Regions from separate parts of the Kribbella sp. CA-293567 genome, predicted to be linked through region 1. Evidence: predicted binding sites of a transcription regulator. Region 1 holds the regulator's gene; each other region holds the start of a gene.

Evidence for each region. Region 1 encodes HrcA, which represses chaperone genes, less so after heat shock. Its sites were predicted from a motif close to TTGGCACTCGNNNNNNNCGAGTGCCAA; they were not measured.
Region 2: the regulator HrcA is predicted to act here: its motif matches at 3,600-3,626, upstream of groES (co-chaperone GroES).
Region 3: the regulator HrcA is predicted to act here: its motif matches at 2,500-2,526, upstream of groL (chaperonin GroEL).

The regions. Positions count from the first base shown of each region.
Region 1 covers NZ_CP114065.1:5,318,980-5,324,700, forward strand. The annotation lists gene OX958_RS24425 (Gmad2 immunoglobulin-like domain-containing protein) at 1-326, shown strand, start outside; gene OX958_RS24430 (16S rRNA (uracil(1498)-N(3))-methyltransferase) at 337-1,053, opposite strand; gene dnaJ (molecular chaperone DnaJ) at 1,076-2,218, opposite strand; gene hrcA (heat-inducible transcriptional repressor HrcA) at 2,280-3,299, opposite strand; gene OX958_RS24445 (Gfo/Idh/MocA family protein) at 3,421-4,524, opposite strand; gene OX958_RS24450 (ThuA domain-containing protein) at 4,509-5,150, opposite strand; gene OX958_RS24455 (EF-Tu/IF-2/RF-3 family GTPase) at 5,296-5,676, shown strand; gene OX958_RS24460 (MBL fold metallo-hydrolase) at 5,711-5,721, shown strand, end outside.
Region 2 covers NZ_CP114065.1:1,363,592-1,369,312, forward strand. The annotation lists gene OX958_RS06605 (GNAT family N-acetyltransferase) at 1-341, shown strand, start outside; gene OX958_RS06610 (alpha/beta hydrolase family protein) at 780-1,505, shown strand; gene OX958_RS06615 (class I SAM-dependent methyltransferase) at 1,621-2,805, opposite strand; gene OX958_RS06620 (peptidoglycan-binding domain-containing protein) at 2,828-3,439, opposite strand; gene groES (co-chaperone GroES) at 3,766-4,062, shown strand; gene groL (chaperonin GroEL) at 4,183-5,721, shown strand, end outside.
Region 3 covers NZ_CP114065.1:1,432,267-1,437,987, reverse strand. The annotation lists gene groL (chaperonin GroEL) at 691-2,319, opposite strand; gene OX958_RS06935 (MmcQ/YjbR family DNA-binding protein) at 2,558-2,905, opposite strand; gene OX958_RS06930 (PspC domain-containing protein) at 3,066-3,386, shown strand; gene OX958_RS06925 (M48 family metallopeptidase) at 3,537-4,805, shown strand; gene OX958_RS06920 (glycerophosphodiester phosphodiesterase family protein) at 4,802-5,721, opposite strand, start outside.

The sequences.
Region 1 (5,721 bases):
CCGAACCGCTGAGCCGCGCCAAGGCTGCCGACGTCCAGGCCTTCGTCTGGATCGAGTCGCCGGAGAACAACCAGACGGTCGCTCCGGGCTTCTCCGTCAGCGGTCAGGCGTCCGCGTTCGAGGCTCACGTGGACTGGAAGGCCACCAACGTGAGGACCAAGGTGGTGGTCAAGAACTTCACCACCACCAAGGAGGGTCAGAAGCTCTCCCCTTACACCTTCCGGCCCAAGCTCGACTCCGGCCAGTGGCTGATCGAGGTCTACCTGCCCTCCGCGGAGGACGGCCGGGTCATGTCGGTCGATTCCAAGACGGTCATCGTCAAGTAGTCGCCGGAGTTCAGCTCCAGCGGGAGCGGGACAGCAGGGCCGCGGCGGCGGCCACGCCTGCGGTCGAGGTGCGGAGGACGGTTTCGCCGAGGCGGACCGGGGTGGCGGAGAAGGTGTCCAGTTCGGCGGGGGTGATGCCACCTTCGGGGCCGACCACGATCACGACGTCGCCGGTGACGGGGAGGTCGAGGGAGGCCAGTGGGGTGCTGGCTTCCTCGTGGAGTACTACGGCCAGGGCGGCGTCGGTGAGGAGCTTCGCGATCTCGGGGGTGGACGCGATCGGCGCCACCTCGCAGAACCAGGAGCGGCGGGACTGCTTGCTGGACTCGAAGGCCCAGGACTGCCACCTGGTCCGGGTCTTGGCGACCCGTTCGGGGTTGGCGCGGAACTGACTGCGGTCGGCGTTCCACGGCACGATCAGGTCGGCGCCGACCTCGGTGAGCATCTCGACCGCGAGCTCGGCGCGTTCGCCCTTCGGCAGCGCCTGCACGACGACCAGCCGGACGGCGGCCGGCTCGACCCGGCCGCGATGGTCCACGGCGACGGTCAGGCCGGTCTTGGAGGACGCCGTGACAGCGCCCTCCGCGAACGAGCCCCGACCGTCGGTCAGCCGGATCCGCTCGCCGGGACCGATCCGGCGTACGACGGCAGCGTGCCGCCCCTCGGCGCCGTCCAGCACCAGGTCGGACCCGTCCAGCTCAGGCAGGTAGAAGACCGCGAGACCCATCGCCCGGCAGCCTAAGTCGTTTTCAATGCGCACCGAAGGCGTCACGCAGGCGCCCGAAGACGCCCTTGTGGGCCGCCTGGACGTGCCCCTGCGGCCGCTCCTCGCCGCGCGCCTCGGCGATCTGCCGCAGCAGTGCCTTCTGCGCGTCGTCGAGCTTGGTCGGCGTCTCGACGATGACCTGGACGATCAGGTCGCCGCGACCCGCGTGCCGCAACCGCGGTACGCCGCGCGCGGTCAGCGTCATCGCCGTCCCCGACTGGGTGCCGGCCCGGATCTCCAGCGGCGTGGTCTCGCCCTCGAGCGTCGGCAGGTCGATCGTCGTCCCGAGCGCCGCGGCCGTCATCGGCAGCGTGACCGTGCAGTGCAGGTCGTCGCCGCTGCGGGTGAAGATCTCGTGCGGCTCGACCTCGATCTCGACGTACAGGTCGCCGGCCGGGCCGCCGCCGGGGCCGACCTCGCCCTGGCCGGACAGCTGCACGCGGGTGCCGCTGTCGACGCCGCCGGGGATCTTGACGGTGACGGTACGGCGGGACCGGACCCGCCCGTCGCCGGCGCACTCGCCGCACGGGCTCGGGATGGTGGTCCCGAAGCCGCGGCAGTTCGGGCACGGCCGCATCGTCCGGACCTCACCGAGGAACGAGCGCTGGGTGTGCGTGACCTCGCCCCGGCCGTGGCAGATCTCGCAGGTGACCGGCTCGGAGCCGGCCTGCGCGCCCGAGCCGGTGCAGGTCGGGCAGACCACGGCGGTGTCGACCTTCAGCTCGCGGGTCGTCCCGAAGGCGGCCTCGGCCAGGTCGATCCGCAGCGGGATCAGCGCGTCCTGGCCGCGCCGGGTCCGTGGCCGTGGCCCGCGGGTCGCCCCGCCGGTCTGGCCGAAGAAGGCGTCCATGATGTCGGTGAAGGTGAACTGCTGGCCGAAGCCGGCGCCCGCGCCTCCACCCGGTCCGCTCGCGAACGGGTCACCACCGAGATCGTGGACCTGCTTCTTCTGCGGGTCGCTCAGCACCTGGAAGGCGCGGCCGATCTCCTGGAACTTGTGGTGCGCGTCCTCGGAGTCGTTCACGTCCGGGTGGTACTGGCGGGCCAGCTTGCGGTAGGCCTTCTTGATCTCGTCCTGTGAAGCGTCACGGCTCACGCCCAGGACGGCGTAGTAATCGGTGCTCATACTCCAGACCACTTGGTAGGCAGTGTTCGGTGCGTTCTGTGGTGCGTTCTTCGATGGAGCTTCACGAGTCGGCCAGGATCTGGCTGACGTAGCGCGCGACGGCGCGCACGGCGCCCATCGTGCTCGGGTAGTCCATGTGGGTCGGGCCGACGATGCCGAGAGTGGCCAGCGCCTCCGACTTGGAGCCGTAGCCGGTGGCGACGACCGAGGTGGTGACAAGTCCTTCGTACGGGTTCTCGTGGCCGATCCGCACCGTCAGCGTCTGCGGGCTGGTCGCCTCGCCGAGCAGCTTGAGCAGGATCACGTGTTCCTCGAGCGCCTCCAGTACGGGCTTGACGTTGCGCTCGAAGTCGTCGCCGTACCGGGTCAGGTTGGCCGCGCCGCCGACCGCGATCCGCTGCTCGCCCTCGACCGTGAAGGCCTCCAGCAGGCTGGTCACGATGGCGGCCACCAGCGGCCGGTCGGCCGGCGCGAAGGTGTCGCTCACGCTCGCGAGCGAGGTGGCCGCGTCGGTCAGCCGCTGGCCGGTGAGGGCCGAGTTCAGCCGGGACCTGAGGTCGGCGATCAGTTGTTCGTCGACGTCCTCCTGCGCCTCGACGATCCGCTGCTCGACCCGGCCGGTGCTGGTGATCAGCACCAGCAGCAGCCGGCGCGGGGTCATCGTGACCACCTCGATGTGCCGCACGCTCGACCGGCTGAGGGTCGGATACTGCACGATCGCGACCTGCCGGGTGATCTGCGCCAGCAACCGGACGGTCCGGCGGACCACGTCGTCGAGGTCGACCGCGCCGACCAGGAAGGACGAGATCGCCTTCTTCTCGGCCTGCGACAGCGACTTGACCGTGCTCAGCTTGTCCACGAACAACCGGTAGCCCGCGTCGGTGGGGATCCGGCCGGCGCTGGTGTGCGGCTGGGTGATGTACCCCTCCTCCTCCAGCGCTGCCATGTCGTTGCGGACCGTCGCCGGGGAGACGCCGAGGTTGTGCCGGTCGACCAGGGTCTTCGACCCGACCGGCTCATGCGTGGCGACGTAGTCCTCGACGATGGCCCGGAGCACGTCCAGCTTGCGTTCGTCCAGCACGCGCAAACCACCCTCTCTGAGGTGTCGGCCACCGGCAGCCCTCTTGGCACTCCGGACTTTGGAGTGCCAGTCTACCGAGCCGCCACAGCAGATACCGACGCGTAGCGGCGTGGGACTGGTCTCAGGCCAGTTCCGGCGACGCTCCCAACGGTACGGCGGCCGGCCGCGAGACCGTACTCGCCACGTCCAGTGACCGGTCCTGGGCCGCAGACTCGAGCACTGACTCCAGTACGTCGAGCACGTGGTAGGCCAGCGCTCCGTCAGCGCGATGCGGCTCGCCGTTGCGCAGTGCGCGAGCCATGTCGGCCACCCCGACCCCCCGCCCGGCGTCGGCGTACCCACCGGCTACCGGAAGCTCTCTCCAGTCACGGTCGGTTGCGGTGGCGATCTCCACCGTGCCCGCGAAGTTGTTCGGATCGGGGACGGACAGGCTGCCCTCGGTGCCGTAGATCTCGATTCGCGGCAGCCGTGCCGCCCAGACGTCGAAGCTCATCAGCACTGTGGTCAGTGCACCGGACTCATGCTCAAGTACGCCGGTCACATGCGTCGGCACCTCGACCGGGAACGCCTCCCCCGCTCGTGGTCCCGTGTGGACCTTGCGCTGCTCCTGGGAGCGGCCCGCGCGGCCAGTGACTCGGCGTACCGGGCCGAGCAGCGTGACGAGGCTTGTCACGTAGTACGGGCCCATGTCGAGCAACGGACCGCCACCGGGTTGGTAGTAGAACTCAGGAGCCGGGTGCCACAGCTCGTGGCCCGGCGTGACGAACGAAGCCGTCGCAGCAGTCGGTACGCCGATGTCGCCGCGGTCGAGCGCCGCCCGTGCCGTCTGGGTCCCAGTGCCGAGCACAGTGTCGGGGGCGCAGCCGATGCGGAGGTTGTTGGCGGCGGCGAGCTTCAGGAGCGGCTCGGCCTCCGCACGGTCGACGGCGAGCGGCTTCTCGCCGTACACGTGCTTGCCGGCCTGCAGCGCCGCCTGGTGGACAGGTCCGTGCGCGGCCGGGATGGTCAGGTTGAGGACGATGTCGACCTCGGGATCGGCGAACAGGTCGTCCGACGTCAGCGCCCGGACGCCCGGATTCTGATCGGCGATCGCCTGCGCCCGCGAGAGATCGAGATCGGCGACCGCGACCACCTGTACGCCGGGCAGCCTGGCCAGGTGCTCCAGGTAGGTGCCGCTGATGACGCCGGTGCCGACGATGCCGATGTTCGTCACTTGCTCGCCCACAGCAGCCCCCGCTCGACGATCGTGCGGATCTGCGGCGTCTCCAGGTCGGCGACGGTGTGGCCCGGCGTACAGACGAAGACTCGACCTTCGCCCCAGCCGCGGGTCCAGACCGCCGGCATCGTCGCGCCCACGATCCAGGGGAAGTCCGGATGCGCGTCGAAGGTGGTGGTGGCCAGGACGTTGTTGGTCGGATCGGCGTGCACGTAGTACTGCTCGGTGCGCAGGTCGAACGCCGTCAGGCCCTCGACGATCGGGTGGCCGGAGACGATGTCGATCCGGTGGTCGACGGCGCCGCCCGGGTGCGAGACGAACTGGCCGCCGGTCATGAAGCTGTAGTCGGTGTTGCTGCGGAACGAGTCGATGATGCCGCCGTGCCAGCCGGCCAGGCCGGTCCCGGCCCGGACAGCGGCCTCCAGGCCCTTGACCTGCTCGGCGGTGATCTCGCTCATCGTGACGCACTGCAGCACCAGGTCGGTGCCGTCCAGGTCGAGATAGCTCTCCGGGCTGTCCGAGACGGTCACCTCGAAGCCGTTCTGCCGCAGGAAGGGAATGAACAGCTCGGTCGCCTCGACCGGGACATGGCCTTCCCAGCCGCCTCGCACCACCAGTGCCCGTCGTGTCGTCACGCCGTCCGCCCTTCGTGTTCCATCGGGTGCAGAGATCGGATGAATCGGTTCAGCTCTGCGACCTTAGGCGGCCCACCACGGGCCTTCAACCCCCGTCCCGGCGGCTGGATGGGCACGGCGGCCGGCCGGCACTAGGGTCGGCTCCATGGGATGGAAGTTCTGGAAGCAGGAGCCACGGGTGCAGGACGTCCGGCCGCAGGACGGCCCGGTGCCAGACGGATCGGTGCAGGACGGGCGGGTGCAGGACGCCGTACCGGCCGGGCAGTTCACGTTGCCGGTCGAGGACGTCTTCGCCATCACCGGCCGCGGCACGATCGTCACCGGACGGATCACCTCGGGCACGGTGCGGACCGGTGATCAGGTGCTGATCATGCGTGCCGGGCAGCCGGTGGCGACCACCCGCGTCACCGCGATCGAGGCGTTCCGCAAGACGCTCACCGCCGCGAGCGCCGGGGAGAACGTCGGCCTGTTGCTCGAAGGCATCGACAAGAGCCAGGTGCTCGCCGGTGACGTCATCTCCCACTGATCACCGGCGCCGGGCGGCCGGTTAGGGTCGCGGTATGAGTGCGTG
Region 2 (5,721 bases), 3.7 Mb from region 1:
ACGACGCCGACGGCGCTCAGGTCGCCTATGCGCGGGCGGCGACGGACCGGGCGACCTTCGCCTGGATCGCCGACGTGTTCGTGCTGGAGTCGCATCGTGGTCGCGGGCTCGGCAAGTTCGTCGTGTCGACGCTGCTGGAACATCCCGAGCTGCAAGGCCTGCGACGGTTGATCCTGGCAACGGCCGATGCGCACGAGCTCTACCGGTCGTACGGTTTCGACGACGTCGCAGACCCGAGTCGCCTGCTGACCATCCACCGCGACGCGACGATCCTGTACGGCCAGAACGACGGCGGCGCAGAGCTCGCCGCAACACCAGCCGACGCGCGGAACCACTCGTGACCCCGATGCAGGGCTGCGAATCCGCCTTGTCTGCCGTTGATCCGTCGGCATGCGGCAACCTGATGCGGTCAGGCGTCACCTCGGCGTCTCCGCGAGGTCAGCTGACGTGGTCCGGCGTGCCCCTCGTGCTCGCTGACCTGGATGCGGCTCTGTCCTGGGCACCTTCACGGACGGCGGCGAGCTGATGTGCTCTGGCGTGACTTCGGCGTCTTCGCGAAGCGAGCTGGCGTGGTCTGGGCATGAACTTGGCTTCGCGGATGGCGGCGAGCTGATGTGCTCCGGCGTGACCTTGGCGTCTTCGCGAAGTGATCTGGCGTTGTCTGGGCATGAACTCGGCTTCGCGGACGGCGGCGAGCTGATGCGATCTGATCTGACCTCGCTGTCTTGGCGAGGCGAGCTGACGTGCTCTGGCGTGAACTCGACCTCGGGTGGTGAGAGGTGACGTTCCCTCGGATCGACCTGCTGAGGTCGCCTGCTGATGCCACCGAGTTGATCCTGCTCGCCCACGGTGGGCAGGAGGCGTCGCTCGCTCCGACCGGCGACTGGCGCGCACCGATCCTGCGAATGTGGCCGTTCGCCTCGGTGGCGATCTCCGCCGCCCGCGGTTCCGCGGTCGGCTTGATGCGCTACCGCTACCAGGGCTGGAACGGCGCTGAGGCACACGCTTCCACCGACCTCCGGGCGGTTCTCGACCGGCTGCCCGCACGGATCACCCGAGTGCTCCTGATCGGACACTCGATGGGCGGCCGCGCTGTCGTTGCCGTCAGCAACCACCCGCTGGTCGACCGCACCCTGGCCCTCGCCCCGTGGCTTCCGGCAGGAGAGCCGCTGGTCAAGCCGCAGGGCCCCGTGGTGATGGCCCATGGCACGGCCGACCGAGTCACCTCCCCGGCACTGACCGCCGCCTATGCCAAGCGTCTACGAAAAGCGGGCACGCCGGTCGCCTTGATCGCCGTCGACGGCTCGGACCACACGATGCTCGGGCGTAGCGCGGACTGGAACGCCCTCGTCCGCGACTTCGTCCAAGGCACCGCGGGCGCCCTCACCACCGACGCCGATCACCTCGATCAGCTACCCCGATCAGGCCGCGCGGAAGCACCCCTCCATGGTGTTCTCGAGATCGCCAAATCCCGCCTCCGTCGCCGTGTCGTCGGCCAGTTCTAGCCCCAGCAAGTGCTCGAACGGACCGCTTTAGTGGCGGGCTCCTGGCCAGGTAGCGGCAACAGACGCAGCACCTCGTCCGTCGGCGAGCCGGCCAGGAGCCCGCTCGTGGGATCGATCATATGTTCGAATGTAGAGGAAGCGCAAGTCGGCGGCAGGAGTAGGCGACAGCGTCGCGGCCGATCCGCGTAACGATCAGCGTGGCGGTGGCCGAGCCCTTCGGGGAGAGCTTCTTGCGCAGCACCGCCGGGTCGAAATCAACCCCGCGTTTCTTGATCTCCAACGTGCCGATCCCGTGCGCGCGGACCCAGGAGCGCAGGGCTTTCTCCTTGTAGGGAAGCTCTTCGATCACCTCGTACGCCGAGGCCAGCGGCGTCGCCGCCAAGGTGTCGCTACTGACATACGCGATTCGTGGATCCACGAGCCACCCGTCGACCGCTGCTGCAACAGCCGTGACCAAGCCGGCCCTGACGACGGCTCCATCCGGCTCGTAGATGTACTGCCCGACAGGCGCGCTCTCGACCTCAGGCGCCGACGTCACTGTCGCGCCGCTGGGCAGTAGGGTCGCGCGGCGCGTAGTACCGGCGTAGAGCTTGCCGGACCACAGTGCAGCCTCTTTGACCTCTCCTGCATCGCTGACCCACTCCGCCTCGACGCCTTCGGGTACGGCGTCGTGGGGGATACCCGGGGCCACCTTCACGCAGGCAGTACCCGTCAGGAGGTCGGTGATGAAGGACCAGGGCGGCGAATAGGCGTTGTGGTCGAACACCCGCCTCCCGTCCGCCCGCCGTGCCGGGTCGGCGAACACCACGTCGTACTGCGAAACGTCCTGCGCCTCGGCATCGCCCACCAGCACCTCACCGGCCAGCCCCAGTGCCGCGAGGTTGGCCTGAGCCGCTGCGGCCGTCGCCGGATCGCGCTCGACTCCGGTGACTCGCAACCCAGCTCGGGCCGCGCTGATCAGGTCGCCGCCGATGCCGCAGCCCAGATCGACCACTGTTGCTCCGGGGAGGGTGTGGGCTATCCGTGCCGCCCGGTGCACGCCGACAGTCGTCCGGGTGGCTTGTTCCAGGCCGTCCGGCGTGAAGTACATCCGCGCTGCGTCGGTGACGCCGAACTTGGCAGCCGCGCGATGCCGTAGTGACGCCTGCGTCACCGCAGCGGTCACCACGGCAGCGTCGTACCGGCGTCTGAGTCGCTCGACCAGCTTCAGCTCCCCGCCAGGCGTGAAGGCGGCGCAGGTCTCAGCCAGTACTGCGGACCCGTCGCTAGTGAGCAGTAACGTGATCGATGAGGGGTCCACCCGGCCAAGTCTGCCTGGACGGCTAGAGCGGGCTGGAGCAGGCCTTGCTCCAGGTGTTGGTCTTGCTGGAGAAGAGGCGCCAGTTCATCGCCGAACGGGTCTTGGGGCCGTAGATGCCATCGGCGGCCAGCTTGTGCCGCTTCTGGACCGCCTTGATCACTCCACGGGTGTTGCTGCCGTAGACACCGTCCACTGTGAGCTTGTAGCCGTAGCAGTAGTTCAGGTTGCGCTGCAGCGTCCGGATGGCGGTGTCGGGGTCGCCTCGGCGAGACGTCGTCCGGTACGGGTCGTCGCCGAGCATGAGGTTGCACGTGGTGCTCGTGCTGTTCCACACCGACGGCATGGGGACGCCCCAGCCGGTCCTGCCGACCGGTACCAGCCGGGCGTACAGGCACTGCGGAGTAGCCGCCGCCGCTGCGTCCATCCGCTGGCCGGCCGCGGCTGAGGCGTCGGCCTTGATCTGTACTGCGGGCGCACCGCCGCCTGGGGCAGCGCTGTCGGCGCCACTGGACGAGGAGTCGTTCGCGCCGTTGGCGGCCAGGCCGGCGACCACGAACGGACTGGCGACAATCGCGGCGATCACCACCAGCTTGCGGGGGCTCAGCTTCGGCAATGACGGGAGATGCAGCGCCATGGGGACTCTCCTCGAGCAGTCGATCCCGGGGCGGCCGGGAACCCTACGGAGACGACGGTCCCACGAGCAGGTGGGGTCTAGCCAGCCCTCGGTGGCGGAAAGCGTCCAGGTGGTCACAAGGGGTGGAACCGGCCGCAGCGTGTTCGCCGGTGGCGAGAATCTGGCACTCGAGTTGACCGAGTGCTAATCGCGGCCTAGATTCGGTGTTGGCACTCTCCACCCGAGGGTGCCAGGTGGCCCGGCCTCTGATCCCCGCGACGGCAGCGGCGTACGGCCACCCGCACCACCCTTGAACTCACCAAGAACTCGACCGTGGAGGTCAGCAAGTGTCGGTCACGATCAAGCCGCTCGAGGACCGTATCCTCGTTGCGCCGCTCGAAGCCGAGCAGACCACGAAGTCCGGCCTGGTCATCCCGGACACCGCCAAGGAGAAGCCGCAGGAGGGCGAGATCCTCGCTGTCGGCCCCGGCCGCATCGACGACAACGGCAACCGCGTTCCGCTGGATGTCAACGTCGGCGACAAGGTCATCTACTCCAAGTACGGCGGCACCGAGGTCAAGTACGACGGCCAGGACTACCTGATCCTGGGCGCTCGCGACATCCTCGCAGTCGTCACCAAGTGACGATCGCCTGCAGTTCCTGACTGATACCGCTCCGGTGCCGACTTTCCGGCACTGGAGCGGAGTCGGTTCTCCGGGGCGTGCGGGCACCATTGTTGAAACTCAGAGAGGGACTTGTTTTCTATGCCGAAGATCCTCGAGTTCGACGAGAACGCGCGGCGCGCGCTGGAGCGTGGCGTCGACAAGCTCGCGAACACGGTGAAGGTGACGCTGGGGCCCAAGGGCCGCTACGTCGTGCTGGACAAGAAGTGGGGCGCCCCGACCATCACCAACGACGGTGTGACCGTCGCCCGTGAGGTCGAGCTGGACGACCCGTTCGAGAACCTCGGTGCGCAGCTGGCCAAGGAGGTTGCCACCAAGACCAACGATGTCGCCGGTGACGGTACGACCACCGCGACCGTGCTGGCGCAGGCGCTGGTGCACGAGGGCCTGCGGGCCGTCGCGGCCGGCGTCAACCCGATGGGCCTGAAGAAGGGCATCGAGGCCGCCGTCGAGGCCGTCTCGAAGAAGCTGATCGAGACCGCTCGTCCGGTCGACGACAAGGGCGACATGGCCCACGTCGCCACCATCTCCGCCCGCGACGCCGAGATCGGTTCGCTGATCGCCGAGGCGTTCGACAAGGTCGGCAAGGACGGCGTCATCACCGTCGAGGAGTCGAACACCTTCGGCACCGAGCTCGAGTTCACCGAGGGCATGCAGTTCGACAAGGGCTACATCTCGCCCTACTTCATCACCGACGCCGAGGCCGGCGAAGCGGTGCTGGACGACCCGTACATCCTGATCAGCCAGGGCAAGATCTCCGCGGTCGCGGACCTGCTGCCGCTGCTGGAGAAGGTCGTGCAGTCCGGCAAGACGCTGCTGATCATCGCCGAGGACGTCGACGGCGAGGCGCTGTCGACCCTGGTCGTGAACAAGATCCGCGGCAACTTCACCTCCGTCGCCGTCAAGGCGCCGGGCTTCGGTGACCGTCGCAAGGCGATGCTCGAGGACCTGGCCGCGCTCACCGGCGCCCAGGTGATCGCGCCCGAGGTCGGCCTCAAGCTCGACCAGGTCGGTCTCGAGGTGCTCGGCACCGCCCGCCGGATCGTCGTCACCAAGGACAACACCACTGTTGTCGAGGGTGCCGGCAAGTCCGACGAGATCGAGTCCCGGGTCAACCAGATCAAGGCCGAGATCGAGCGCACCGACTCCGACTGGGACCGCGAGAAGCTGCAGGAGCGGCTGGCCAAGCTGGCCGGTGGCGTCTGCGTGATCAAGGTCGGCGCGGCCACCGAGGTCGAGCTGAAGGAGAAGAAGCACCGGATCGAGGACGCGGTCTCCGCGACCCGTGCGGCGATCGAAGAGGGCATCGTCGCCGGTGGCGGCTCGGCTCTCGTGCACGCCGCCGCGGTGCTGGACAACGGCCTGGACCTGGAGGGCGACGAGCTCGCCGGCGTCCGGATCGTCCGCAAGGCGGTCGTCGAGCCGCTGCGCTGGATCGCCGAGAACGGTGGCTACGAGGGTTACGTCGTGACCGCCAAGGTCGCGGAGCTCGAGGTCGGCAGCGGCTTCAACGCCGCCACCGGTGAGTACGGCGACCTGCTCGCCCAGGGCGTCCTGGACCCGGTCAAGGTGACGCGTTCCGCGCTCGCCAACGCCGGCTCCATCGCCGCCCTGCTGCTC
Region 3 (5,721 bases), 3.7 Mb from region 1:
CTCGTGGCGCTACGCGCCACCTCGGCTCCGCTCCAGCTGCTGACGCGCCCGGACCTCCGACGCGGCTCAACCTGATCCGGAACTCGGTGGTCGCGCTCGCCGCTCCGTCACCCCAAGACGAACACCGGCCACAGCAACCCGGCACCTAACAACACCGGATAGCCCAGGTTGGTCTCTCAACACACCAGGTAGATCACCGGCGAGTGCAGGCACAGAACAAACAACGCACTACTCGGGCCCACAACTCAGTGAGCCAATCGCGTCAGCATCTCCATCGAATCCGAGGTGGCGCCCAGCGCCACGAGGCCGGACCCAGCGAGACGCGAGTACCACTCGGCGCTACAACTCGGCGGGGTCGATCGCGTCAGCATCTCCACCGAATCCGAGGTGGCGCCCAGCGCCACGAGGCCGGACCCAGCAGAACGCGAGTACCACTCGGCGCTACAACTCGACGGGTCGATCGCGTCAGCATCTCCACCGAAACCGAGGTGGCGCCCAGCGCCACGAGGCCGGAACCAGCAGAACGCGAGTACCACTCGGCACTACAACTCGGCAGGTCGATCGCGTCAGCATCTCCACCGAAACCGAGGTGGCGCCCAGCGCCACGAGGCGGGAGCCGCACAGACAAAGCTGGCCCCGGGCGGATGCCCGGGGCCAGCTTCAGTGTCTTGCAGACGAACTTCTAGGAGATCAGAAGTCCATGCCGCCCATGTCGGGCGCGCCGCCGCCTGCGGCGGCACCGGCCTTCTCGGGCTTGTCGGCGATGACTGCCTCGGTGGTGAGGAACAGCGCCGCGATGGACGCCGCGTTCTGCAGCGCCGAGCGGGTGACCTTCGCCGGGTCGATGATGCCGGTGGCGATCAGGTCCACGTACTCACCGGTTGCGGCGTTGAGGCCCCAGCCCGGCTCGAGGTTGCGAACCTTCTCCACCACGACGCCACCTTCGAGGCCGGCGTTGAAGGCGATCTGCTTCAGCGGAGCCTCGACCGCGGACCGCACGATCGCGGCACCGGTGGCCTCGTCACCCTCGAGCTCCAGCTTCTCGAACGCGACGACCGAAGCCTGCAGCAGCGCCACGCCGCCACCGGCGACGATGCCCTCTTCGACGGCGGCCTTCGCGTTGCGAACGGCGTCCTCGATGCGGTGCTTGCGCTCCTTGAGCTCAACCTCGGTGGCCGCGCCGACCTTGATCACCGCGACGCCACCGGCCAGCTTGGCCAGTCGCTCCTGCAGCTTCTCGCGGTCGTAGTCGGAGTCCGACTTCTCGATCTCGGCGCGGATCTGGTTCACCCGGCCGGCGATCTGGTCGGCGTCGCCCGAACCCTCGACGATGGTCGTCTCGTCCTTGGTGACGACGATCTTGCGGGCCTGGCCGAGCAGCTCCAGGTCCACGGTGTCGAGCTTGAGGCCGACCTCCTCGGAGATGACCTCACCGCCGGTCAGCACGGCGATGTCGACCAGCATGGCCTTGCGGCGGTCACCGAAGCCCGGCGCCTTGACGGCGACGGTCTTGAAGGTGCCCTTGATCTTGTTCACGACCAGGGTCGCGAGGGCTTCGCCCTCGAGGTCCTCGGCGATGATGGCCAGCGGCTTGCCGGTCTGCATGACCTTCTCCAGCACCGGGACCAGGTCCTTGATGCTCGAGATCTTGCTGTTCACCACGAGGATGTACGGGTCTTCGAGGACCGCTTCCATCCGCTCGGTGTCGGTCACGAAGTACGGCGAGATGTAGCCCTTGTCGAAGCGCATGCCCTCGGTGAGCTCGAGCTCGAGACCGAAGGTGTTGCTCTCCTCGACGGTGATGACACCTTCCTTGCCGACCTTGTCCATCGCCTCGGCGATGATCTGGCCGACCTGGGTGTCAGCGGCGGAGATCGAGGCGGTGGAAGCGATCTGCTCCCGGGTCTCGACGTCCTTCGCCTGGGCCAGCAGCTGCTCGCTGATGGCCTCGACAGCCTTCTCGATGCCCTTCTTCAGGCCCATCGGGTTGGCGCCGGCGGCAACGTTACGCAGACCCTCGCGCACCAGCGCCTGGGCCAGCACGGTCGCCGTGGTGGTGCCGTCGCCGGCGACGTCATCCGTCTTCTTGGCAACTTCCTTGACGAGCTCGGCCCCGATCTTCTCGTACGGGTCCTCCAGCTCGATCTCCTTGGCGATCGAAACACCGTCGTTGGTGATCGTGGGGGCGCCCCACTTCTTCTCCAGCACGACGTTGCGGCCCTTCGGGCCAAGCGTCACCTTTACGGCGTCGGCGAGGGTGTTCATACCCCGCTCGAGGCCGCGGCGCGCCTCTTCATTGAAAGCAATCAGCTTGGGCATTCTCCGCGAGTCCTCCCGCGTCGAGTTTTTTGTTCAGCCGGCCGGATGCCCGCGACGGACGATGCCATCGGTACGGCGGTCACGTCCCGCCCTACTTCCAGCACCTCATCGAGGCCGTCTATGGTCACGCTCCAGGGCGATCGCAGTTATCACTCTCGCCCGTCGAGTGCTAACCAAGTATTAGCACTCGACCCCGGCGAGTGCAAGCCGGACCGACCCCGCCGCCGACCCCGAGCGTCTATCCCCCGCCGGGCCGGTCGAGCTGGGCGATCAGCATCTTGGGCGCGGTCAGCCGCCACGCCTCGACCAGCAGCTCCGCCAGCTCCTCCTCGTCGGCGACCGCCAGCCTGACCTCCAGCCAGGCGAACCGGCCGGACGCCCAGGACGGCGTGTAGATCTCGGGCGCCTCCGCCACCAGCGCCTCCTGCTCCTCGCGCAGCGCCTTCAGCATCACCGAGGTCTCGTCGGCCGACAGGTAGACGAACCCCTTCTTCCGCACCTTGAACGCCGGTTGCCCGGCCCACCCCACGTGCTCCTCGACCCCCGGCAGGGTGAGCAGCAGCTTCGTCACCGCCTCAGCATCCATCTCTCGACGGTAGGACCAGGCACCGACAGAAAGCGCGGGGCAGACGAAAGTCGTCAGGGGACCGGATCGGCGCGGCTGAGCCGGGTCAGGGGTCGGACCAGGGTCGGGTCGGTACCGATCCCGATGTGGAAGTGGGCTCCGCGGCGGCAGAGTAGTGGACATGACGAACTCCAACGCACCGTTCTCGAACCTGTCCGGCAAGTCGCTTCGCCGCTCGCGCAACCAGCGGATGCTCTCCGGTGTGTCCGGTGGCCTGGCGGAGTACTTCAGCATCGACGCGACCCTGGTCCGGCTCGCCATCGTCGGCCTGACGCTGATCACCGGTGGTACCGCGCTGATCGGCTACGTGGTCGCCTGGGTCGTGATGCCCGAGGCCGACGGCAAGGCCGTCTGGCAGTCGGTCCAGCAGCCGCAGCACCAGCCCACCCCCGAGTCCGACATCGCCGCTCGCATCTACGACGACAAGCCGCCGGCGGCGTGATCCGGCGGACGCACAGCAGCAGGGTGACAGCACCACAGATAGGCCACCCGGTGCTCTCACACCTGCTGCCGTGCCGACCGGCCCGCCACTGATCCACCAGTACTGATCCAGCAGCACTGATCCACCGGCCGGTGCTGCCACACTTCTCGCGTGCAGACCGACGAAGGCCCGATCCGCTGCCCGCAGTGCGGCCAGCAGGTCCCGCGGGAAACCCAGTACGTCACCTGGTGTGACAAGTGCGAGTGGAACGTGGACCCGACCGGCCCCACCGAGCAGGTACCCGCCTGGCGACAGCAACTCGACCACCGCCTGGCAGCCACCCTGTACGCCGAACTGGAGCGTGGCGCCATCCAGCGTCCAGGCTGGGACGCCGCCCGGATCGCTGCCTACGCGCTCTCCGCAGGGCTCCTGCTGCTCCCGCTCGCCGGCCTGCTCGGCGGCATCGCCATGCTGGTCTTCTACCGGCCACTCTGGCTCAGCGCCTTGTTGTCGGTCATCCCGCTCGGTCTCGCTCTGACATTGCGTCCCCGCGCGAACTGCCTGCCCCCTGACACTCGACTGGTCTACCGGCAGCAAGCGCCGCTGCTGTTCGCTCTGCTCGACAAGATCGCCGCTGCCGTCGGCACCAAGCCCGTCAGCGCTGTCGCGCTCGACGCCGCACCGAACCTCTACTACACCCGAGTCGGCTGGCGGTTCATGCCCGTGGTCGGCATCGGCTTGCCGTTGTGGGCGGCACTCCGGCCGCAGGAGCGCGTCGCAGTACTGGCTCACGAGCTGGGACACGGCAAGAACGGTGACACCAGGCACGGCTGGGTGGTCGGCTCGGCGATGACGATCCTCGACGAGCTCGAGGAGACCTTCAGCGAGCAGCCGCTCGACGAGTACCGCCAGGAGCTCATCTACGCGACCGAGGCCAACACCGGTCCCAGCGTCATCACCCGGCTGGTCAACGCGACCGTCGGCGGCGCAGTCAGGGCTGTCAAGTGGTTGCTGACCAGGATCGACCTGCGCAGCGGCCAGCGCGCGGAGTACCTGGCTGACCGACGGGCTGCGGAGATCGCGGGCTCGGAGGAGACAGCTCGGGCGCTGGAGAAGCTGGTACTCAGCGAGACCTCCTATCGCGCGCTGGAGCGAGCCGTGCGCTTCGGTTCCGACGTGGAGCCGCTGCAGGCTGTCACCCGCGCCATCGGTCAGGTCCCGGCACGAGAGATCGACCGGCGGCTCCGGGTCAGCCGCCTACGCGATACCCGGATCGACGCCACCCATCCCCCGACCAACCTCCGCGCCAAGCTGATCAGGACCAAGCCGGCCGCCAGCGCACTGGTCGTCCTGGGCACCGATGAGAGCCGCGCCATCGACCGGGAGCTGGCAGGGCCCGCGGAGGCCGTACTGACCGAGCTGCGGTCCGAGCTCCGCTAGACCTTGAGGCTGGTTCTGGCCGCGGCGGCCACCGCGATGTCCGGGTGGTCGGCGAAGACACCGTCGACGCCGGTCGCGGCGAAGCGGGCCAGTTCACCGGCCAGGTCCAGGCCGGTGGGCAGGAAGCGGCGCTCGGCCCGGAAGGTCCACAGCTGCACCGACAGGCCGGCCCGGTGGGCTTGCTCGACCAGCCGGGTCGGCTCACCGAGGCTGCCGTCGGCGGTGCGCGGGATGACGAGGTCCTTGTGCGGCGCCAGTACGTGCGCGTACGTCGAGATCTCCCGCAGCCCCGACGGCGCGATCAGGTCGGCGAAGGTCCGGGCGTCGCCGTGCCGAAGAAAGTCGTTCGGCGCGCTGCCGGAGTCGACCAGCTGGACCAGCGGCACGTCCGTCATCACCGCCAGCCGCCGCAGGCTGGTGGGCTCGAACGACTGGATCATCACCTCGCCCTTGTGCAGCCCCAGCGCGATCAGCCGCGCGGCGAGCAGCTCCTCCAGCGGCAGGCCCAGCCGGCGGAAGTACGCCGGGTGCTTGATCTCCGGGATCACGCCGATCGGCCGGCCGAGCCGCGCGGACTCCTGCCGCGCCAGCGCGACCACCTGGTCGAAGGTCTGGATCCCCTCCCGGCCGTCGTACGCCGTGTTGCCGGCGCGCAGGGCGGGCATCCGCTCGCGGGTCCGCAGGACCTGCAGCTCCTCGTAGGTGAAGTCCTCGGCGAACCACCCGTGCACGACCGCCCCGTCGACGATCTTGGTGATCCGCCGGTCCGCGAACACCGCGTGCCGCGCGACGTCCGTCGTACCGGACAGTTCGTTCTCGTGCCGGACCACCAGGACCCCGTCCAGCGTGGCGACGAGGTCGGGTTCCAGGTAGTCGGCTCCCAGGGCCGCGGCGAGCCGGTAGGCCTGCGGCGTGT